One region of the Oceanobacillus sp. FSL W7-1309 genome, then DNA from elsewhere that is predicted to be linked to it. Evidence: riboswitches for the same ligand, from Rfam matches in the RefSeq annotation. Region 1 holds a riboswitch; each other region holds the start of a gene.

Region 1 (7,999 bases):
TGGAGGAGTATGTTGAAGGCGAGAAAAGAAAGGTTGTTACGAACGATCAAGTACTAAAACAAGAAGTAGAAGTATTAAATGATGGCACTACAATGCTTATCTATGATAAAGCAAATAACCAGGCGCAAGAAATGGATACGACAGAGTTTGTAGACTTTGCAGGTATAAGTCCTAAAGAGCAATTCAAAACGATGATGGGGATGATGGGGGAATCTCATACCTATGAAATGGTTGGGGAGGAACAAATGCTTGATGCTGATACATTCCACATTCGGGTAAAAGCGAATGAAGCGGATAATTTACTAGGAGACATGGAATTATGGGTGGATCAAAAAACGTGGTTTGTTGTGAAGCTTGTTTCAGAAACAGGAGATATTCGAACAGAATTCGAGTATACAGAGTTGGATTTCTCACCAGACTTTGCAGATGACACGTTTACGCTTGATATTCCGGAAGATATTGAAATTACAAACTTGGAAGAGGATCTAGAGGAATTGGGGCCAGAAACAGTTACAGTAGAAGAAGCGGAGGAAGCGCTGGGCCAAGCGTTCCTTGTATTTCAAGAGGAAGCATATCATCTTGCAAGCATGCAAATGTATGATTTCTCTGCTGGATTGAATCGGCATGAGCTGGAGTTAATGTATAGTTCCAAGGAGAATATCCCATTGTTTTCGTTGTCTGTGTTTCCAACTCCCGATGACATGCCAGTTGAAGAAGCGGATTTAGAGATTCGAGGAAATGCTGCAGAGTATGAAGAGGTAATTAAGAGCATTGTTTGGGATGAAGATGGTTTACGTTATTCGATCGTAATAACGCATCCAGATATAGATGAAGAAGAAATTGTGAAATCGACAGAAAGAATGATTTTGAGTTCGGAAAAGTAATCAAAAGATGAGCGAGAAAGTTTACGAAAAGATTTGCTGCAGCTAAGCAAGTATTACAAGCTTTTCTAGCTGCATAAGTGGAAAAAGGGCTAATACAGGAAGCATAGTACGGAGGTTAAAGGATGAGGGAGATAGGGAGACGAGTTATTAAACAGGTGAAAAAAGGAGATCATTGTGCATTTAAGAAGCTTGTTCAGCATTACCATCAATCAGTCTATAAAATTTGCTACATGATTATCGGTGACAATAAAGCTGCTGAGAATATGGCTGAAGATATTTTCTTGCATGTTTATAATCATATTGGCGATTATCAGGAAACTACTAAAAAATTTTCGCTGTGGCTGTTTCAAAAAACGGTGAACCTAGCTCGTACCCAATTCAATGAAAAAAATCAGACCGGCGTGCATGCTAGTCCCGTATTAAATAAAGATAATAATATAAAACTTATATTGATGAACATTTCTTTAAAAGAGAGATTAGCTTTAACCCTAAAATCTAGCAATCATTTATCCATTCAGGAGATTAGTGAAGTTTTAGAAATCCCCAATTCCACTACCCTAACCTATATTTGGCGAGGGAGAGAATCGCTGCGCACGATGATTAGTCAGTAATTTGTTCTATTGCGTTTAATAAATGTACCAGTTCCATTATTTAAGGGGACTGGTACATTTTTTCTCGTGGATTCTGCTGACGGGTACATTTTCGTTTGCTTTTTATTGCTTTTACCCTTGTGATACGAGGTGCATCGTAACACACTGGTATTAACAGGAAAAAAGGGTTGAATATGCGTAATGGATAGGGAAATGATGAAGGGAAGCATTGATTTATTGATATTGTCTTTAATTTCCCAGCGCGATTTGTATGGTTACGAAATTACCAAAATTTTAAAACGGTTAAGCGGCGATGCGTATGATATGAGTGAGGGAACGCTGTATTCGGCTTTGAAAAGATTAGAAAGAAAACAGTGGATTAAGTCTTATTGGAGTGATACAGAAAACGGAAGGCGGAAATATTATCATCTAACCGAAACAGGAAGAAAACAACTGCAACAAAAACAGAGAAATTGGAAAATGATTGAATTCCTTGTAAATAAGAGTTCGGAGGGATTAACATGACGCAAGATCTCAGAAGATTTGTTGAAAAGACAGTTCAACAAATTGAGGGGAATCAACAAGAGAAAGATGACTTATACGAAGAATTGCTGATTCATTTGGAGTTGTCCAAGTAAGAATTTATCAATGCGGGGTTATCCGATAAAGAAGCGGAAAAGAAGGCAATGGAGCACTTCGGCAATGAAACAAAGGTCGGTGGACAGATCCAACAAGCAATGTTTCCTTTTCGAAAAGAAATGATGCGGGCACTTGCCATTGGATCCTTACTTTTTCATAGTTAAGGATATCTCGAAAGTTAGACTTTTGAGATATCCTATCTTGCTAGATTCAAAAGCGGTTCCTACAAGCTAAATCGCTTTAACGGCTTTAGCAATATCTTCTGCCTGTGTAATCACGGAGATAAACGAGACACCATCAGCCCCAGCTTCAAGCACAGATTTAGCATTCTTTGTATCAATCCCGCCAATTCCGACAATAGGAAGCATTGGGAATTGTGCGCGTAATGTCTGAATCCACTCCAACCCAACAGCCGCTTTCGCATCCGTTTTTGTTGTTGTGGAAAAAATTGGACCCGCACCAATGTAATCAACAAGATCTATCGGGCTTCTATCAACTTCATCCGTAGTTGATACAGAGAGTCCAATAATTTTATTTGGAAAAGCTTGACGTAATTCTTCTGCTGATCGGTCATCCTGACCAACATGTATACCGTCTGCATCAAGTAATTCCGCAAGCTCGACATCATCATTCACAATAAATGGAATGTGATAGCTTCGGCAAATTGCTCGTAACTCTTTACCTAATTCCAATTTCGCATTACCGTTAAGTGATGAAGGACCTTTTTCTCGAAACTGAAATGCTGTTATTCCAGCCTTAGCTGCAGCTTCCAGTATATCTCCAGGATTACGGTCGCAATTTTGACTGCCCATAATAAAATACTTTCGTAAGGATGGCTTCATTGGAAATGACATGTTTTATTTTCCCTCCAGTTGTTCTGGTTCTAATGAAAGTGCGTCGATAAATGGAGCTATAAATGTTCCTGACCCGTTCACTGACGGACTTGCGGCTGCATGGGAGGCGGCTAATCCGTAAAAATGAACAGCTGTGAGTACCTGTTCTTCAATTGGGTCATCCGTTGTTAAGCAGGCGGTTAGTATGGAACCTAGCAAGCAACCAGCACCTGTTACTTTAGATAGAATTGGATGCCCAGTATGATTCTCCATGCAGGATTTTCCGGTGCAAATAATGTCTATTTTACCTGTAACAACAGCGGTCGTTTTGTATTCCAGTGCGACGCTGCGAGCGATATCTTCAACATTACCCTCACCAAGCGATTCCACGCCCTTTGTTTGCCAAGGGATATCGACCAGATGTGCTAATTCACCAGCATTTCCTTTAATAGCAGTAGGCTTTACCTCTTTTAAAATTTGTTTAACAGCAGTTGTACGAAATGTCGTTGCAGCAACACCTACTGGGTCAAGTACAACGGGAATTCCTTTTTCATTTGCCTTTTTACCAGCAAGAATCATTGCATCTAGATCCTTTGCTGTTAAGGTACCGATATTTATTAAAAGACCATCCGCAATAGAAGCCATATCCTTTGCTTCCTCTTCGGCTTTTGCCATTACAGGGGCGCCACCAAAGGCTAACAGTCCATTTGCAGTAAAATTCATGACAACCTGGTTCGTTAAATGATGAATGAGCGGTGTTTTTTCCCGTACACTTTTAATAATTGTTGGATTCATGTTTAGCACTTATCCTTTCGTATTGCCCAATGGTTTGTTGGACCACTCCCAGCTCCAAGGTCGAATGAATACTTAATTGCCGCCGTGACAAAATCCTTTCCATTCTTAACAGCGTCATACAAAGACAAACCTTTACTTAAATAGGCAGTAATTGCTGCTGCATACGTACAGCCAGTCCCATGTGTGTTCTTAGTATCAATTCGCTCTGCTGAGAAGCTGTGTATATTTGAACCATCATGAAGGAAATCAATTGCTTCCCCTTCTCTGTGTCCGCCTTTGATTAAAGCAGCACCAACACCGAATTCCTTCACAAGCAGTTCTGCAGCTTGTTTCATATCATCTGTTGTTTTAATCGTTTCTCCAATAAGAAATTCAGCTTCTGGAATATTCGGTGTTACAAGTGTTGTCAGGGGTAAAAGCTGTTTGCGTAAATAATCACGTGCCTCTTCTTCGATTAAAGCATCTCCGCTCGTTGCAACCATAACAGGGTCCATGACATATGGAACTTGAAGTGCTGCTATTTTTTTCTGGATAACTTTCATCATCTCCTGATTGGCGATCATTCCAGTTTTCAGTGCGTGAATAGGCATATCGGAAATCACGGAGTCTAATTGCTGTTCAATTATTTCAATTGGTACATGGTGAACGGCTTGAACACCTGTTGTATTTTGAGCCACAACCGAAGTAATTACGGACATCCCATAGCTTTGCAGCTCTTGAAATGTTTTTAAATCAGCGTGGATACCTGCACCGCCACTTGGATCTGTACCGGCAATTGTAAGTGCACATGCTACTTGTTTCATTGGTTATACACCATCCTTTCAGAAGATACCTCACATATAAGTGTTGTTCTTTCAAATCCTTTTATAAATCATGCAATTTAATTACGAATTAAACGTTTACTTGAAACCCTGGATACGATAAATAAGCCGATAATAGAACCAGTAATACTACTAACGAGAAATGGTGGGATAAAGGCGAATGCTCCGGCAGAACTTCCCATAAAAATGTAAGCAAATGGGACAGCGAAAAGTGCACCGAAAATCCCGCTTCCAACGCCTTCACCGATAGCGGCTAATGATTTCTTGCTGGATTTTTTATAAAGATAACCTGCTAAAAAGGCGCCAACCATCGCACCGGGAAATGCTAATAATGTCCCTAGTCCGAGCATATTGCGAAGTAAGCTAATCATAAAAGCGATAACGACAGCTGGACCTGGTCCAAGCGTAACAGCTGCCATGACATTAATTGCATGCTGGACAGGATAGGCTCTAGCAATTCCAGCGGGAAACCATATTAGTTGAGCGGTGATTGTCCCAATTGCAATAAATACTGCCATCGTAGTTAATAAACGTGTTCGATTCATCAAGTCCTCCATTTCTGGGGTATCACAAAAAGCAGTGATGTAAACCAGTACGCTTCTTTATAGCAATTGCTGCTTCCTGAATTTTGGAGTTCAGCTACGGACACGGAGCTAGAACTGGACGTAAAAAAAGCTAGATCCATTAGGACCTAGCTTGATACGTGTGAAAAATAGTTTAGACATATGTCAGACTACTTCCCTCCGCTGGTATTAACCAGATCAGGTCCATAAGAGTCGGGAAATGATACACGCTTCCCTCTCAGCCCACGCTTTTTGGGCACCCCTAGTAGTTTAAATGCGATAGAATTGTAAATTCATCTCTAAGCTTAACAAATTTTTTAACTTTTGTCATTATTAACATGGAAAACATGGTATAACTAATGTAGTCTGCTAATTATATAGTAGAAGCGTTACGAAAAAAATGGTACATACTCTTGATTTAGCGGAACGTGATTGCACTTTTTATTGTGTAATGGGAGATAACAATGAATAAAAGGATACATATAAAAAAGTATTAAAGAAAGGCTGATAGAATGACAATTTTAACTATGAAAAACATAGAAAAACATGAAAAGGATACACAGCTATTTCCTGCTTTTAATTTAGAAATTGCTGAAGGGGAGATTACTGCCATTTATTCAACGCTAAATGTTCGAAGCACGCTTTTAAATATGATTCTCGGAAAAATCCCCATTGTAAATGGGGAAATCCGTGTAAAGGAAGTAACTATTGCAGAAAACAAGCGAGGATTTTTACATCAAGTTGGTATTTGCTTTTTTGAAGATGGGATGTATGAGAGATTAACGGTTTCTGAGTATTTTCGATTTTTTTATGACTTATATGAAGTTAAACAAACGTTTGAACGAGTTATCCATCTAACACAGCTGGAAGGAAAGAAAAACAAGAGAATTAGAGATTTAACATTTTCGGAAATGAAACGTGTACAATATGGACGTTTATTGATTCAGGATCCTTCTTTATTTGTTTTTGAGGAGCCTGATTTGAATGTAGACATGGAGACAAAACGTGTATTTATTAATATTACAAGAAAGATACAAGAAGAAGATAAAAGTATACTTGTTCTAACTGGGAATATGGAAAGTGCCGTCACGGTTGCTGATCGTGTTTATCGATTGGATGAAGATGGTTTACGAATTATTGAGACGGAAACAGAGGAAGATACAGAGGAAAGAGATACAGAATTAATTCCAGCAGAAGAAACAGATAATGAAAAAGACACAAAGCCAATTCAATTGAATAAAATTCCAACGAAAGTTAACGATAAAATTGTTTTATTTGACCCCCCTGAGATTGATTATATTGAAAGCAATGATGGTCAAGCAAATATTTACATAAAAGGGGAAGCATTTCCAAGCTCACTCACCTTAACGAATTTAGAAGAGCGCCTGCAGCATTTTGGATTTTTCAGATGTCACCGCTCGTATATTGTAAATTTACAAAAGGTTCGTGAAGTGATCACATGGACTCGAAATAGTTATAGTTTGATTTTGGATGACAAGGAAAAGTCGCAGGTTCCGCTGTCTAAAACAAAAATGGCGGAATTAAAAGATCTACTCGGCCTTAAATAAGCTCCGTTCATCGAAAAAGTAGAAATATCAAGACTTGCAACTCGGATAATTGAGCGTTAAAAATGCGCCATTCACCTTGAAAAATACTCTTTTCATAGGAAATATGCTGATTTCCCTTCGCTTTCCATTTATTCTAGAGTCACAAACAAACGAGATCTACGGGGAGGAAGAATTTTGGAAAACATTATTGAAGTGAAATCATTAGCAAAGATTTTTGGTAATAAAGCTGCATTGGAAGATGTAAGCTTTCAAGTAAAAAAAGGAGAGACATTTGGATTTTTAGGACCGAGTGGTTCTGGAAAAACGACAACTATAAAAATATTAACTGGACAATTGATGCAAACATCTGGAGATGCGACCGTATTTAATTTGCCTGTTGCTTCATTAAATAAGCCATCCTATCGAAAACGAATTGGTGTTATTACAGATAATAGTGGATTGTATCAGCGGTTATCAATTTATGACAATCTGAAATTGTATTGTGAGCTTTATAATGTGCCATCGAAACGAATTAGTGAAGTGTTAGAGATGGTTAATTTGACGGAGGATACGAAAAAGGTAGTTTCAAAGCTTTCAAAAGGAATGCTGCAGCGTGTCACGTTAGCAAGGGCCTTCCTGCATGAGCCGGAATTGTTGTTTTTAGATGAACCAACATCTGCTTTAGATCCAGTGAACTCAAAGCATATTCATGATGGACTCCGCAAATTGAATGAAAAAGGAACAACCATTTTCTTGACCACACATGATATGAGTGAAGCGGAAACACTGTGTAAACGCGTTGCATTTTTGCATAAAGGAAAAATACAGTTGCTCGATGAGCCGAAAGTTCTTCGCAGACAATTTTCGGATTCCTCTGTAACAGTTGAATTAAAAGATGGACGCGAATTAAGTTTACCAGGTGGTTCGAAAGGCGCGGATGAAATATATAAGTACCTATCAACCGATCAGATCGTTTCCATCCATTCAAATGAACCAACATTAGGAGATATTTTTGTAGAAGTAACAGGGAGGGAATTAGTATGACTTTTTCAATGAAACGTGTCATGGCAATTTTTCAAAAGGATATGAAGGATTTATATAAAAATATGTATGTATCGACAACAATTTTAATGCCGCTCATTTTTGCATTTTTTTATGGTCGAATGGATAATCTTACAGTAGAAGTTCACTATGTAGTAATTAACTTGACCTTAGCCATCGTTACAGCATTCCTGCAATGTTCCATTATAGCAGAAGAAAAAGAGAAAAACACATTACGCGGTTTGATGCTTTCGCCAGCAACTATACCAGAAATTCTTGGCGGTAA
Region 2 (7,999 bases), 570 kb from region 1:
TCACGAATATCATCGACACTCGTATTGGATGCAGCATCAATTTCAATAACATCTGAAATCGAGCCATCCAAAATGCCACGACATGCATCACATTCATTACATGGTTCTTTGACTGGTGCATGCTCACAGTTAATTGTTTGGGCAAAAATCTTGGCAGCACTTGTTTTCCCTGTTCCTCTTGGCCCAGAGAATAAATAAGCATGCGAAAATTTATCTTGTACAATCGCATTCTGCAGTGTTCTCGTAATATGTGTTTGTCCTACGACATCCTCAAAAGTTCTTGGACGCCAAACGCGATATAAAGCTTGATAGCTCATAATACAGATTCCCCTCTATGATCTATTTCTAATTATACCCGATTTTAGGGGTGAATGTGAACCAAAACAGGGTTAAATATATTTTTTGTAACCTTCATCTGGAGTTACTGTCACATTTCGTTATAGGTGGAGAGGATTTGTTTGTTCTATGGGACTAAGAAACCAGGATGGCATATCATCAGCCACCCTGGTTTTTATAATTTTAAACAGATGCCGGATTCGTTGCTTTTTCCGAAAGCCATGTTTCAAACGTATAGGACATCTCCCAAAATGCGAGCTCATATTCTTTCGCAAGAATAAACTGCTCTTTGATTTTCTCTTTTTCTGTTTCACTTGCCTTTTCCGCTAATCCATCGAGCAGGTCAATCATTTCCTGTGTGGACTCTTGGAACCACTCACTACCATACGTGTTCAGCCAATTTTGGTAAATTTCTTCTTTCGGTTTTGCGTCCTTGTAAGTCAAACCAATATCAGCATATAACCAGTAACATGGTAGCATTGCAGCTACAATTTGAGCTAAACTTCCGGACAACGATGCACGGTACAAATGCGATGTATAAGCATAGGCAGTTGGTGCAGGTTTAAAATTCTCAATTTCTGCATTGGTAATCTTTAAAATCCCTGCATGCTCCTTATGCACTGTTAGCTCTGCTTCTGCTGTTTTCTTTGCTTTTTCTGCCAGCTTAGCAGCAACATGAAAATCATCTGAATGTGCAGCCGCAAAAGCATGCACCTTGCCGTAATGCTTCAAATAATAGATATCCTGCAGAATATAATTTTTGAATGTTTCCAGTGGCAAATCACCACTTACAATACCCTGTACAAACGGATGATCTAGACTTAATTTCCAACTCTCTTTCGTAGCCTCTCGCAATAACTCTGAAAAACGCATAGAAAATTCCTCCCCTAATTTTGTTTAATAGCCTACTTCTACTACAACTTCATTGGTAATATTAAAAATAAACGGCTAGTCTTCTCTTATTTTTGCAATAATATCCATCAAAACATCTCCTTTCTATAAATTTAGAATGAAGAACAAAAAAACCACCCCGAAATGGAGTGGTTTTATATACAGTTACAGAATTATGTATACGTCACCAGCTCCACTTCCCTACGCTGGTACTAGCCAGTTCAGGTTCAAAGGGATCAAGAAATGAATCTTATCTCAGCCAAATGGCACCCCTAGTGGATTTTTTATATTCTATTTCTATCTTATTCCATTTTTTCATAAAAGTAAAATAATTCGTACGAAAAAAATCCCAACATCCAACTCTTATCCATATGGCATGCAGCTTAGAAAGATTTTTTCTAGGTGAATTTAAAAACACTCTTTCAAATGCTTTATAGCGTTTAAAAGAGTGTTTGATTGCATTATGTAGCCGTGCACCCACTTTCGATGTGACGACCCTATGCGTTACTTAAGTTCATGGCTCGGCCTAGGCTTCCCCACGGCACACAGAAAATTCCACTTACTGCTGCTTCCTTCCGGACCTGACAGGGTTCATGGGTTCCTGTTGCGTAGGACCCGGGCGTCAACACCACTCCCTTAAGGCAGACCATAAAATCGCCACACCTAGAGTGGGAATTCAGCCTCGCTATAGCGGATTGCGAGTACAGGGCACCGCTACCTCCCCACCTAGCACGGTATTTACCATTATAGCGAAATTATCGACAAAATGCAACATCAAAAGCGGATACGCCCGGTTTACGACTATTTTTTTCTTTTTCGAAGTGCTCGAAAGAAATCCGTTAGTAATGCAGCACACTCTGTTTGTAAAACACCTGCCGTTAATTCAACCTGATGATTAAAGCGAGGTTCATTCAATAAATTCATTAATGTGCCCGCACATCCTGCCTTCGGATCAGTTGCTCCATATACAACACGTTTAATTCGCGATTGGACAATAGCACCTGCACACATCGGACATGGCTCCAATGTAACGTAGAGCGTACAATCCTCTAGTCGCCAGCTTCCAATCTTTTCATTTGCTTCTTGAATGGCAACAAGCTCAGCATGGGAAAGCGTCGTTTGCGAGGATTCTCGCAAGTTATAGCCCCTTGCAATGATTTCATCGTTATATACGATAACCGCACCAATTGGAACCTCATTTAATGTTAAAGCTTTTTGGGCTTCTTCAATTGCCGCTTCCATAAATTTTACATCACTCATATTATCACAACACTTTGTTTTAAAGTTTGAATCAATCCAAAAGAGGAAATACTGTTAAGTAGTCATACCGAATAAAGGAGACTCATAAATGGATACATCATTAAATAACACTGCTGTACTATTTGTCGATATTATCAACGATTTTGACTTTGATGGCGGTGATGATTTATATCGAAATACGAAAGCAATCCTCCCGAACCTCATTAAGCTGAAGAAATTCGCCAAAGAAAAAAATCTACCTACAATTTATGTTAATGACCATTACGGATTATGGCAAGCAGACTTTCATAAAATTATTGAAAACTGTAAAAATGATAGAAGCAAGGAAATTATTGAGGCACTCGCACCAGAGGAAGATGATTACTTTCTTATTAAACCACAGCATTCTGCCTTTTTCCAGACGCCATTGCAATCTTTGCTTACAGATTTAAAACGAAGCCATCTCCTAATGGCTGGTATTGCCGGAGACATTTGCATTCTTTTTACTGCCAAGGATGCGTATATGTACCAATTTGGAATGCACGTTCCTGCAAATTGCATGGCGTCCGAAGCAAAGGAGAACAATGATTATGCATTATATTTAATCCGTTCTGTTATGAAGGCAAATATCGACCCACTTTAAGTCATATAGCTGACCTCCTTCACATAAGTTGAAATGAGAAACTGTTTTGAAGGAGGAAGTTCTCTTGCAAATTCATGTTGTTACAGAAGGGGAAACATTAACTTCAATCGCTAATACATATAATACAACTGCTGTCGCCATTACGAATGCCAATGAACTAGATGCTCCAAATGATCTCGTCATCGGGCAAGCACTGGTCATCCCCATTTTTGGTCAGTTTTACTTTGTTCAACAAGGTGATAGCCTTTATTCCATTGCCAACCGATTTGGGATGACCTATCAGGAACTAGCAACGATTAATAATATTTCACCAGAGATGACACTTCCTATTGGCTTGCGGATTTACATTCCGCCTCGTGCTAAGCGAGCGATTACATCGTATGCTTATATTGAACCCTTTGGTGATACGGTTTCTGAAACCTTGGAAAATGCTGCTGCTAAAAATTCTCCTTATCTAACTTTCCTTGCATTATTTAGCTATCGAGTCAATCGCGATGGTTCATTGACTTCACCACCCATCGGGAATCTACAGGAGATTGCCGCAAACACAGATACAGCAATGGCAATGGTTGTGACAAATTTGGAAGGACCTGGGTTTAGTGATGAGCTTGGTCATATCATTTTAACCGTACAAGCGGTTCAAAATACGCTATTGGATAACATTGTGAATACAGCGCAGACACAAGGATTTACCGATATCCACTTTGACTTTGAATTTCTGCCATCTGATGATCGGGAAGCATACAACGCATTTCTGCGTAAAGCAAAGGAGCGATTTTCTCAGGAAGGCTTACTCTTATCTACTGCACTCGCGCCAAAAACAAGCGCCACTCAAACAGGGCAGTGGTATGAAGCTCACGATTACGCTGCTCATGGGGAAATAGCAGATTTTGTTGTATTAATGACTTATGAATGGGGCTATAGCTACGGTCCTCCGATGGCTGTTTCGCCAATTGATCAAGTTCGTAATGTTGTTGATTACGCCTTAACAGTTATTCCCGTAGATAAAATATTATTAGGCCAAAATTTATATGGATACGATTGGACGTTACCCTTTGTTGAAGGTGGAGAAGCTGCTCGTGCCGTAAGTCCACAGCAAGCGATTGCAATTGCCAGGGAAAATAATGCTGTCATTCAATATGACACGAGCGCACAGGCGCCATTTTTCACGTATACAGATGCAGAGGGGAATGAACACGAGGTATGGTTTGAAGATGCCAGATCAATTCAGGCAAAATTCGATATGATTCGAGAACTCGACCTACTAGGTATTGCATATTGGAAGCTAGGTCTAGCCTTTCCACAAAATTGGCTTTTACTAGACGATCAATTTACGATAACCAAACTATAATAGAATATGTACTAGATTAACATCGCCAAGAAGATCGAAAAGACCGTCTCCATTTGATTAGAGACGGTCTTCCTATTTTTACATATTGTTAATTGTGGTTTCCTTTTCCGTTATCTAACAATAGACTCCCACTTTTAATTCTTACTTGAGCAGCTTCAAAGCTTCACGATTAAAAGCTGGAATATCATCTGGCTGACGACTTGTCACAAGCTGATCCTGACAAACGACTACTTCTTTATCGACAACCTTGGCTCCTGCATACTCCATATCAACTTGAATCGATTTGTAGCCTGTTGCATCTCGGCCCTCTAACGCTTTCGCTGTAATTAACAGCTGTGGTCCATGACAAATTGCAAATACAGGTTTTTTCGCATCCATGAAACCTTTAGCAAACTTAACAAAACGATCATCCGCCCGTAAAATATCTGGTGAAAAGCCACCAGGGATGAATAATGCATCAAAATCATCGACATTTACATCCTCGATACCATGGTCAATCGTTAACGTAGTTTCCTTGTTTTTCCCTGTTACTTTATTGCCCTTTTCTTTTTCAATCGTGATTACTTCATGCCCAGCTTCTTTAAAAGCCTCTGCTGGTTCTGTATATTCCACATCCTCAAACATATCGGTAATGACGGTTGCTATTTTTTTACCCATTGCTCATCCGCTCCTTATGATTTGATTCATAAAGAGTCTTCCCTTTGTAAGGAAAATAAAACATCACCGATCCATGCCCATTAATGCTCGCAATTCCTCTTCATTCGAAATTAGATCTTGAACCGTATATTCATCAAGCACCTTAAAAAAAGCATACAAGGCTTTATTTAATGCGTGTTTCAAGGTACATGCTGGGGTAATCACACAATGATTTGTTCCCTTATCAAAGCATTCAAGTAAATTAAAATCACTTTCGAGGCTCCGAACAAGTAAACCTACGTTGATTTCCGATGCAGGCTTTGCCAGTCGGATGCCACCATTTCTCCCTCTAATTGTTTCGAGTAAGCCCATTTTGTTCAATTCAAAGACAATTTTTCCTAAATGATGCTGCGAGATGTTAAAAACCTCTGAGATTTCCTTAATACTAGCAAGCTCATCATTCGGTTTTGTACCTGTATAAATTAAAACGCGCAATGCGTAATCCGTATACTTCTTTAATTGCATGAATGAATCACCTCGTTTACTTCTTCACAATATTGTAACACAAAACCCGTTTTCACTATTGATACAGTGCAAATAAAACATCTATAATTAAACATGTATTAGAAATACATCTTTTAAAAAACTGTAGGGAGTGCTTTGAAATGACAACAGAAACAGCTACTGGATTAGATCAAAAAACAAGAGACATAATAAAAGCTACTGTACCAGTTTTAGAGGAACACGGGACTGCAATAACAAAACGATTTTATCAAATGATGTTTGAAAACCACCCAGAATTAAAGAATATTTTTAACCAAACAAATCAACGAAAAGGTGACCAACCTAAAGCGCTTGCGAATACGGTTTATGCAGCTGCTGTCCATATCGACAATTTAGAAGCTATCTTACCCGTTGTAAAGCAAATTGCCCAAAAACACCGCAGCTTAAATATTAAGCCAGAGCATTATCCAATTGTTGGAGAGAATTTATTACTAGCAATTAAAGACGTGTTAGGAGATGCAGCAACAGACGAAATTATCGATGCTTGGGCAAAAGCATATGGTGTGATTGCAGATGTATTTATTTCTGTTGAAGCCGAAATGTATACTGAAGTAAAAGCAACAACTGGTGGATGGATAGACTATCGTAACTTTAAAGTAATCAAAAAAGAAGTCGAAAGTGATGTTATTACATCGTTCTATCTGCAGCCAGAAGATGGAGAAGCATTCCCTTCCTATCAACCCGGTCAGTATATTACCGTAAAGGCTGTCATTGACGGAGAAAACTATAACCATTTACGTCAATATAGCTTATCCTGTGCTCCTGGAGGGGAATTTTACCGAATTAGTGTAAAGCGTGAGGATGCTTTCGAAGACCAGCCCAAGGGAGTTGTATCAAATTTCCTACATGAACATATTAATGAAGGAGACATCCTACCAATCAGTGCACCAGCTGGGGATTTCTTTTTAGATGCAGAAGACACTAGACCACTCGTCCTAATGAGTGGCGGAGTGGGATTAACACCTATGATTAGCATGCTTGAAACAGCAATTAAGGAGCAGCCTGAACGTGAGGTTATTTATATTCACGCTGCAAAATCAAGTAAATTCCATGCAATGAAAGAGCGTGTCAAAGAAATCGCTGGGCAAAATAACCATGTGAAAAGTTATACCGTGTATGACAGCCCTAGTGAAGGAGATTCTTTTGATAAAGCAGGTAGAATTGATTATGATTGGTTATCATCCATACTTCCAACAAACGATGCCGCATTTTATTTCTGTGGACCGAAGGGATTTATGCGTGCGATGTATCAACACTTGAAAGCATATCAAGTGAATGACACAGATATTCATTTTGAAATCTTTGGACCGTCCGAGGATATCACCAGGTAAATAGCATTTATAAGGACAGCCGTTCCAGGCTGTCTTTTTTTCTACGCTTGTTTGGCAGCACCTTTTCACAAAAAACTACGCACGATAGAGCACATTAGCGAATGCTCCAATTCGTTGCAGCCCTCGATAAATTTGCGCTGGCATGATATACCGTCTAGGATTAAGATTTGTGGATTGCTTTATCTTCGTTGTTGCAAGATCGACCTTCCCGTCATTTCCAAAGTAAAAAGCTTGCCAGACAAATTTAGAGCAATAGTTTTGTTGGAGATTTCGAAGATTCCTCGTATACTGATAAGCATTTACCTGTTCTTTATGCTGCTTTGCCCACCTTGCAGCATTTCTAGCTTCCTCCTTATTCGGATGTCGTAATATCGTCAGCTTCTCGCCCTTTTTATGCCTGCTTAAATAAATAGGCATACTATCTCCATGCCCATAGCTCGGCCATCTGTTTACATGATAAATTCGAAAATCCTCGCCAATAATCCCAGCATGTCCGACGACAATGGAAGATAATGCTGTCTTATGTGAATAAAGCACATCTCCTGGGAGCATATGGATTGATGTTTCGGGATAAAGATGAACTGGATCGTCGGATACATACTTATCACTCATCATAAACGCCCCTATCCTATTCTCTATAACGTATAGCATAAAGAAAAACTTTGGTCCTCGCCACTAAAGCGACAACCAAAGCTTTTTGATTTTACTCCTCTAATGTCGATGTATCTCCTGTTGGAAGGCCCAGCTCCCAAGATTTCAACAGACGACGCATAATTTTACCGCTTCGCGTTTTAGGAATGCTATCGCGAATTTCGATTTCTCTTGGTGCAGCATGTGCACTAAGACCTGTTTTAACAAATTGACGAATTTCTTCTAATAATTCATCCGATTTTTCATATCCTTCATTCAAGGAAATAAATGCTTTAATAATTTCTCCCCGTTCTGGATGCGGTTTTCCAATGACTCCCGCTTCAGCAACAGCTGGGTGTTCAATTAATTTGCTCTCAA
Region 3 (7,999 bases), 1.6 Mb from region 1:
TCCATAAACACCAGTCATTTGCACTGTCCCATACTTTCGGACAGCTTTAGTAGAAATTTGAATAGGTCCAAGGGTTCCGCCCTGCAGTTTGAATTTTTGTTCCAGAAACTCTAGGGGGGATTTCTTTCCATCCATACCTACACAATCGATGACGACATCTGCCCCACCATGTGTGATTTCTTTTAAATGTTCCCCCATATCAGGGTATTTTGTGAACTCAAATACCTCAACATTGTTCATCTTTTTCGCATGATTGATTCGGTAATCCAAGTAATCAACTGCTATTACACGCTTTGCACCTTCCATCCAGGCAAATTTTTGTACCATCAACCCAACAGGTCCGCATCCAAGAACAATAACTGTATCGCCTGATTTTACACCTGCATTTTTTACACTCCAATAAGCTGTTGGCAGAACATCCGATAAAAAGAGCAGTGACTCATCCTCCAATTCGCATGACTCCGGGATAACAAAGGGAGTGAAGTTTCCAAAAGGGACTTTTAAATATTCAGCCTGACCACCCGGATGGTTACCGAACTTCTCAGTATAACCAAAGTATCCGCCAGAATCATAATGAGGGTTTGAGTTATCACATTGGCTTTCCATTTCATGTTGGCAATAAAAGCAATGTCCACATGAAACATTAAAGGGAACGACAACACGGTCTCCCTTTTTTACTTTTGTGACTTCAGGTCCAACTTCTTCCACAATACCCATTGGTTCGTGGCCAATAATATATCCTGGGGGTAATGGCATGTTACCTTGATATAAATGCAAATCAGATCCGCAAATAGCGGTAGAAGTAATCTTAACAATAATATCGTCTTTTTTTTCTAATTTTGCATCCTCTACTTGATTAACCTGTACATGATTTGGTCCTTGATAAGTTACAGCCTTCATAAAAGCAGGGCCCTCCTATTTCTAATACTGTTAACAGTCCTAACTATGGTTAACAAAGAAAGTAAATAATATACACTCTTAGCGTAATTGTTTTATGTAAGTTAAAGAAGTTGCACAATTATTTATAGACTGATTGGTAAAACCGATAGTCTATTTTATTATCAATAGGGTACACCCTATTGATAATAGTTGGCTCCTTGGGATCATTAGCTTATCATTTCAGGAGATATTTTGCGCTTATTTTAAGTGTTATTTTGCACATCCAACTTTAAAACCCAACTACCTTCACATGAGAAGATTAGCTGAGTTTCTTAGTCGATGCTATTCCACAATCACTTTTGCGAAATGATGGATTTGTTTATTTTTTGTCTTCAAATCTGTTTTTGACTTTACATTATAGAATAAATGGTAATATACGGAAAAGACCACAAACTTACAAAGAATGTGGCCTTTTCTGTATATTTTAGCTATGCTCTATTTTAGATAGGTATTTACCCGTTAATTTAATTATTTAAAGTAGGAGAAAATAATTTATTTTTCTCTATTCGAGATTTGCATGTTTACCATACATTTTATTAGAATCTAACCCTTTTTTCTCCATAAAACGCAAGATTATGGCATCATAAAATAACAACATCGTTTGCTCAAATAGAGATCCCATTGGTTGAATGGTCTTGTAATCACCTTTAGACTGGTCTTTCGTTACCCCCGGTAATTTAACAATAATATCAGCTAATTCTCCAATGGTTGATTCAGGAGAAATGGTTACAGCTGCGACTTTACCACCTAAGCTTTTAGCTTTTTCGGCAATGGCAACTAAGGTTTTGGTTTCTCCTGAACCTGAACCAATGATTAATAGATCGTCCTTTTCTAAATTAGCTGTTACTGTTTCACCAACTACATAGGCATCAATCCCCATGTGCATCATTCGCATTACAAAAGATTTACCCATTAATCCAGATCTGCCCGCACCAGCCACAAAGATTTTCTTGGATTCTAAAATCTGGTTTACTAATTTCTCTGCTTCTGAATCAGAAATTAAGTGGACCGTTTGACTTAATTCTTGAACGACTTCGGCTAAATATTGAGTAGTCTTCATAGTTGAATTAACCTTGTGTAATTAATTCTTGCATTTCGCGAGCTGTATCTTTTTTATTTTCTTTACTCGTGATTCCGCCACCTACGATAACTAAATCTGGGTTTTGTTTAATTACTTCAGGAAGTGTTTCTAATTTGATTCCACCTGCAATGGCCGTTTTCGCATTTTTAACAACGCTCTTGATGGTCGCAAGGTCTTCGAAAGAATTCTTTCCAACAGCTTGAAGATCATAACCTGTGTGAACGCAGATATAATCAACACCAAGTTCATCTAATTCTTTTGCACGGGCTGCAATATCCTTCACAGCGATCATATCAGCAAGGATTTGTTTACCTTGTTTTTTCGCTTCTTCTACTGCGCCTTTGATTGACTCATCTTCTGCCGTTCCAAGAATCGTAATGATGTCAGCGCCTGCAGCAGATGCTTGGCTTACTTCATATCCAGCTGCATCCATAATTTTTAAATCAGCTAATACGGTTAAGTTAGGAAATGCAGCTTTTACTTCTTTCACTGCTTTAAGACCTTCATTGATCACCACAGGTGTACCAATTTCTACAACATCAATATGCTCTTCTACCTCTTTCACTAATTCAATTGCTCCGGGAATATCGACAAGATCTAATGCTAATTGTAATTTCATTTATACTCACTCCTTATAGAATATTTTAATTTGTTGTACTAAGTGGCTGTCAATAGACATGGGCAAATGTTTCCTTTTGAAAATCTATTTACTCACTAGCACGTTGTTTAGTATACTCATTATGTTGCGAAATTAAAAGTACGCACTTTTACCACATATAGTGCTAAAAAGTATACTATTGGGTAAAATAGGAGGGGGAGTGACATGTATGCCAAATTTATCTTGGGGCGTTAAGCGAAACGAGCCAGGGATGATCGGGTTTTAATTGCTTGTCTGATTGCTTGGGGCACCAATATGGGGTTGGGGAGAATGGGTGAAATCTCCGACATCGGTTATCCCCTGCTTGCGGCTACATCTGAGAACTTTATACGATTGGAAACCTTAAAAGAAGCCAATGATCGCATCAGTAATGCTGTTCGAAGGCTGCCGATCTTTCACCACTTTGACATTAATGAGGTCATTCATTCGAGCAGTGACGGGCAGAAATTTGAGACGAGGATCCATACGATGCGCTCCCGTCATTCCCCCAAATATTTCGGCTTAAATAAGGGGATCGTTTCCTATACAGCGGTGGCCAATCATATTCCCATCAATGCCCGAGTCATTGGCGCAAATGAGCATAAAAGTCATTACGTGTTCGATATTTTATACAACAATACAACCGATATCCGACCGGATGTGCATTCCACCGACACCCATGGAACCAATGAAGTGAATTTCGCCATTCTTCACTCTTTTGATTATGATTTTGCACTCCGCTACAAGGATATCTATCGTACCGTGAGCAAGTCGTTATCCGGATTCAAACACCCGAGCCAATACGGGGATGTCCTCATCAAACCTGTTCGAAAAATCAATACGAAGCTGATTATTGAGGAATGGGACAATATCCAGCGTATTCTATTGTCACTTGCATTGAAATCTACAACACAGAGTATTATCATTGGGAAACTAAGTGCTTACGCCCGCAAAAACAAAACCATGCGGGCCTTGTGGGAGTACGATAACATCATCAAGAGTTTGTACCTTCTGAATTATATAGACTCCCCACCCCTACGTCAAAATGTGCAACGTACCCTGAATCGGGGTGAAAGTTATCATAAATTAAAGCGAGCCGTATCCTATGCGAACTTTGGTAAACTCCGTTTCAAAACAGAATAAGACCAACAAATTTGGGACGAATGCAGTCGTCTCATCGCCAATTGCATCATTTTTTACAATGCCAGTCTATTATCCAATATGCTAGAATACAGAGACAGGGAAGCCCTCAATTCAGATGTATTGAAACGCATTTCCCCCGTTGCATGGCAGCATATTAATTTTTACGGGCATTACGAATTTAACAAATATCCGGAATCAGTTAACATGGATGCCATTATCCAAGAGTTGGCTCAATTGGAGGTTATTCCGAATGAATAATTCATATCCATTCGAAGGAAAGGTGAGAATCAATGAAACCAGAACCAAATTGGCAGCCCGTTCTAAACCGCATATATTAGACGATGCCACAGTCAACCGTGTCATCCGATCCTACACGGAACAGCTTGAATTTGCGCCGATCTACGAAAGGCAACTCGTCAAGTGGCAACAGGAAACGGATTTATCGTCGGCGCAACTGTAGGAACTGCAACGGCTTCAAAATCAGGTGAGTGAATTGAAACAGGCCGTTACCGATATTTTAGACTTGGCCAATGAACTGAAAGAGGGAACCATTGAAAAAATGTTATCGAAAAGTGACTTTAACGTTTCATTCATCCTTATCGGCTATAGTGAAAGATACTAACAAGTTGTATATAAATATCCACCACACGTTGTCTTAGAAGCTCATTAACCAAAACAAAACTCCCAAACAAACAGTTTCCCGAATAATAAAAAGCAAATAGGCCACAATAAACATGAAAATCAGAAAATGACTGTCATCACTAAAAGACATATGGAGGTGCAATACGGATCAAGCCATACCGTTGTCCAAATTGCAAAACAAATAAATCCCGCTTTAATCTCATTGAGCAAATCGCAATACCTGTTAAACTAGACGCAAAAACTGGAGAATTACTGGAAAGTTATACAGATGAGAGTACGGAAATGTTCCATCAGATGTATAAGGGGCCAAAATACCGTATTCAATGTGGGATATGTGGTTTGATAGAGAATGAAAATACATTTGAACAGTTTGCTAAATATGCAGGTTTTTAATGTTTGTATGTGTGTCTGCTGCGACCCTAATGATTTTTTGTTGTTGAGAAAACATTTATTTGAACAAACCTTTTAAGGAACCTAAACTCTGTTAATTAATGATCGATTATAAATATGAATCCATTATGATCAAGAGTATAAATTGAATAAAAAAACAATCACGTTTTTATAGCAAAAAATCATAAAATTACGTTAACCATCCCTATTCCCTTGACATAAATTTCTAAAGATTATAACATATGGATATAACTTAATTATATGCACTAGGGGTGTTATTTAACTGAGATGAGTATTACTCAAACCCTTTGAACCTGAACTAGTTGAAACTAGCGTAGGAAAGTGTAAACTCTAAATACATACTTAAAGAACATTTATGCCTTATTCTTAATATGTAGTTATTTGTTTTTACGCAGCTTTCCTATGGGAAGGTTGCGTATTTTTTATTTTATCTATCATTTTTATGATGTAAGTTTCACGCTAAATTAATAGTATAGGAGTGGTTAGGATGATTAGAACAGTATTAGTAACAGGCAGCAGCAGAGGGTTAGGGGCAACTATTGCAAAGACATTGGCACAGCAAGGATTTCAAGTGGTTATCAACTACTATCAAAGCAAAGAAGCTGCTGAGAAGCTCGTTTCTGAGATTGGTGAAGAGAATGCTATTGCCATTCGGGCTGATGTAACAAATCGTAAAGAAGTAGATGAATTGATAAAAAAAGCAACGGAATATTTTGGCCAAATAGATGTTGTCGTCAATAATGCATTAATAGATTTCAAGTTTGATCCAACCAAACAAAAATCCTTCACAGAACTTACATGGGAAGATTATCAAAAACAACTGGATGGTACGTTAAAAGCAGCATTTAATGTCGTTCAAAGCGTCATCCCCCAATTTATTGAACGACAAAATGGAAGTATTATAAGCATTGGTACAAATTTATATCAAAATCCTGTTGTACCCTACCATGAATATACAACAGCAAAAGCTGGATTAATCGGTTTTACACGTAATATCGCTGCCGAATTAGGTGTATATGGCATAAAAGCGAATGTAGTTTCAGGTGGATTATTAAAAACAACTAACGCGAGTGCCGTTACAACACCAGAAGTATTCGATTTAATTGCTCAATCAACGCCATTGAAGAAAGTGACCACACCTCAAGATGTAGCCAATATGGTCGCTTATTTATCTTCAGAAAATGCTGACGGTATTACAGGGCAAAATTTCACAATAGACGGCGGTTTAACAATGAACTAATAGCTTAAAATACGATAGCTGATCCTTCAAAAACGGAATGTACAAGACAGTTAATAATGATGTATGTTGAGGTGTAAATAAATGACAAAAACGAAAGAAAGACAACTGCATTTAGGTGTTTTGCTGTATGGTTGCGGACACCATCAAGCTGCTTGGTTAATGCCTGACTCAAGCATTGAACATATTGGGGAGATTTCTTATTATCAATCTTTAGCACAGGTTGCGGAAAAAGGTTATTTTGATGCAGTATTTTTTGCTGATAATCAATCATTTCCGGCTAAACATGCCAGTGATATGCCAGCATTTTGGTTTGATCCAGTAGTCAATTTAACAGCTATTTCCCAAGTGACAAATCATGTTGGATTAGTTGCAACAATTTCAAGCACTTTTTCTAATCCTTTCACAGCTTCCCGGCAGCTCTTAAGCTTAGACCATATTACAAAAGGGCGTGTTGGCTGGAATCTCGTTACCTCCATGACTGATTTAGAGGCGTTGAATCATAGTATGGAAGAGCTGCCTCCTCGTGACAAACGTTATGAAAAGGCAGATGAATTCGCTGCTTTAATGAATAAGTTATTTATTTCATGGGATGATAATGCGTTTCTGCATCAGCGGGAAGAAAGAAAATTGATAAACCCATCAAACATTCAGCCTTTTCATCACGATGGTACGTATTTTAAAGTGCATGGCCCATCCACCACGCCAAAAAGTCCGCAAGGCAAGCCAGTATCCATGCAAGCGGGGGCATCTAAACAAGGCATTGCATTAGCCGCAAAATATGCCGATGCAGTCTATTCCGTGTCGTGGAACTTAAAGCAAGCAAAAAGTTTTCATAAAAAATTAGATGAACAAGTTAAACAAAGCGAAGACAGCAATAGACATATTAAAGTATTCCCAGGCCTAGTAACTTATGTAGGGCATACACGTGAAGAAGCTTTAGCCAAAAAAGCAGCTTTAGATGAGCAATTACCTATTGAAACAGCTTTAAAACAGTTGAGTTTCTTTATTCAGCAGGACTGTTCGAATTGGGAAATTGATAAAGCAGTCCCTCCATTACCTCCAGTAGAAGAATTTACTGGTCCAGTTGGACGTTACGAAACAATACTGGAAATTATCAATGATACCCAGCCTACAGTAAAAGAATTATTAGGTTATCTCAGTGCAGGCGGTGGACATCACACACTAATAGGTACACCCGAAGAAATTGTGGATCAAATGGAGGTCTGGTTTGAAGCTGGTGTTGCTGACGGATTTAATCTAATGCCTCCTACATTACCCGGCAGTTTAGAAGACTTTGTGGAACTGATTGTTCCTGAAATGCAAAGAAGAGGGATTTTCAGAAAGAATTATGAAAGTCATACCTTCCGTGAACATTTAGGGTTAAACAAATAATGAAAGTGCTGCACTATTATTTTGCCATTGAAATAGAGCAGCACAGTCAAAATTAAACAACCTGTTATCTTGGACTTGAAATTATGAATACAAAGAAAATAAATCCGGTAATGAGTAGTTAAGCAAATCTATTATAGATTTAACAAGTGAGGAAACTTAAACAGGATATAAGTTCCGATTACATTAATAAGAAAAAAGAAAAACCAGGCAAACCCCGACCGGTCCTTTTAGAAATTGATATTTAACCGTTACACTAATCTATTTTTCTCTTTCGCTAACCGAATAACTTCTCTAATCGTATTCCTTGAATGACCACAGTTCGAAGCCACCTCACTCTGTGTGACTCCCTGCAATAAAGCCTTAGAATTTCTGGATACTGAAACACAAAATAACTCCTATATAATAAATTTGCACGTATGTGCTCCTTTATTATATAGGAGGTTGGGTCAGTCATGTATTACGTAAATCACACATTATGTCCCAAGTAGTGAGTGGTTTGAAAGAAGGAGTACGA

The links. Region 1 has a riboswitch for thiamine pyrophosphate ahead of thiW (energy coupling factor transporter S component ThiW). Riboswitches for the same ligand answer to the same signal wherever they lie in the genome.
Region 2: linked by a shared signal. The riboswitch ahead of tenA (thiaminase II) and the one ahead of thiW (energy coupling factor transporter S component ThiW) in region 1 are both predicted to bind thiamine pyrophosphate.
Region 3: linked by a shared signal. The riboswitch ahead of NST46_RS02385 (3-oxoacyl-ACP reductase) and the one ahead of thiW (energy coupling factor transporter S component ThiW) in region 1 are both predicted to bind thiamine pyrophosphate.

Annotation. Positions count from the first base shown of each region.
Region 1 covers NZ_JBBOBX010000001.1:2,073,652-2,081,650, forward strand. The annotation lists gene NST46_RS09850 (LolA family protein) at 1-884, shown strand, start outside; gene NST46_RS09855 (sigma factor) at 1,007-1,495, shown strand; gene NST46_RS09860 (PadR family transcriptional regulator) at 1,676-1,999, shown strand; gene thiE (thiamine phosphate synthase) at 2,344-2,967, opposite strand; gene thiM (hydroxyethylthiazole kinase) at 2,971-3,741, opposite strand; gene thiD (bifunctional hydroxymethylpyrimidine kinase/phosphomethylpyrimidine kinase) at 3,744-4,544, opposite strand; gene thiW (energy coupling factor transporter S component ThiW) at 4,622-5,107, opposite strand; TPP riboswitch at 5,284-5,399, opposite strand; gene NST46_RS09885 (LytTR family transcriptional regulator DNA-binding domain-containing protein) at 5,638-6,693, shown strand; gene NST46_RS09890 (ABC transporter ATP-binding protein) at 6,868-7,716, shown strand; gene NST46_RS09895 (ABC transporter permease) at 7,713-7,999, shown strand, end outside.
Region 2 covers NZ_JBBOBX010000001.1:1,502,404-1,510,402, reverse strand. The annotation lists gene dnaX (DNA polymerase III subunit gamma/tau) at 1-317, opposite strand, end outside; gene tenA (thiaminase II) at 520-1,209, opposite strand; TPP riboswitch at 1,409-1,511, opposite strand; RNA gene ffs (signal recognition particle sRNA large type) at 1,697-1,962, opposite strand; gene tadA (tRNA adenosine(34) deaminase TadA) at 2,029-2,487, opposite strand; gene NST46_RS06885 (isochorismatase family cysteine hydrolase) at 2,576-3,109, shown strand; gene NST46_RS06880 (glycoside hydrolase family 18 protein) at 3,174-4,460, shown strand; gene NST46_RS06875 (type 1 glutamine amidotransferase domain-containing protein) at 4,602-5,117, opposite strand; gene NST46_RS06870 (Rrf2 family transcriptional regulator) at 5,181-5,621, opposite strand; gene hmpA (NO-inducible flavohemoprotein) at 5,762-6,991, shown strand; gene NST46_RS06860 (hypothetical protein) at 7,067-7,603, opposite strand; gene acsA (acetate--CoA ligase) at 7,695-7,999, opposite strand, start outside.
Region 3 covers NZ_JBBOBX010000001.1:509,959-517,957, forward strand. The annotation lists gene NST46_RS02350 (zinc-dependent alcohol dehydrogenase) at 1-900, opposite strand, end outside; gene hxlB (6-phospho-3-hexuloisomerase) at 1,442-1,999, opposite strand; gene hxlA (3-hexulose-6-phosphate synthase) at 2,007-2,639, opposite strand; partial or broken gene NST46_RS02365 (transposase) at 2,889-4,058, shown strand; gene NST46_RS02370 (hypothetical protein) at 4,051-4,260, shown strand; gene NST46_RS02375 (hypothetical protein) at 4,285-4,422, shown strand; gene NST46_RS02380 (DNA alkylation repair protein) at 4,590-4,835, shown strand; TPP riboswitch at 5,091-5,190, shown strand; gene NST46_RS02385 (3-oxoacyl-ACP reductase) at 5,341-6,093, shown strand; gene NST46_RS02390 (LLM class flavin-dependent oxidoreductase) at 6,175-7,485, shown strand; partial or broken gene NST46_RS02395 (transposase) at 7,973-7,999, shown strand, end outside.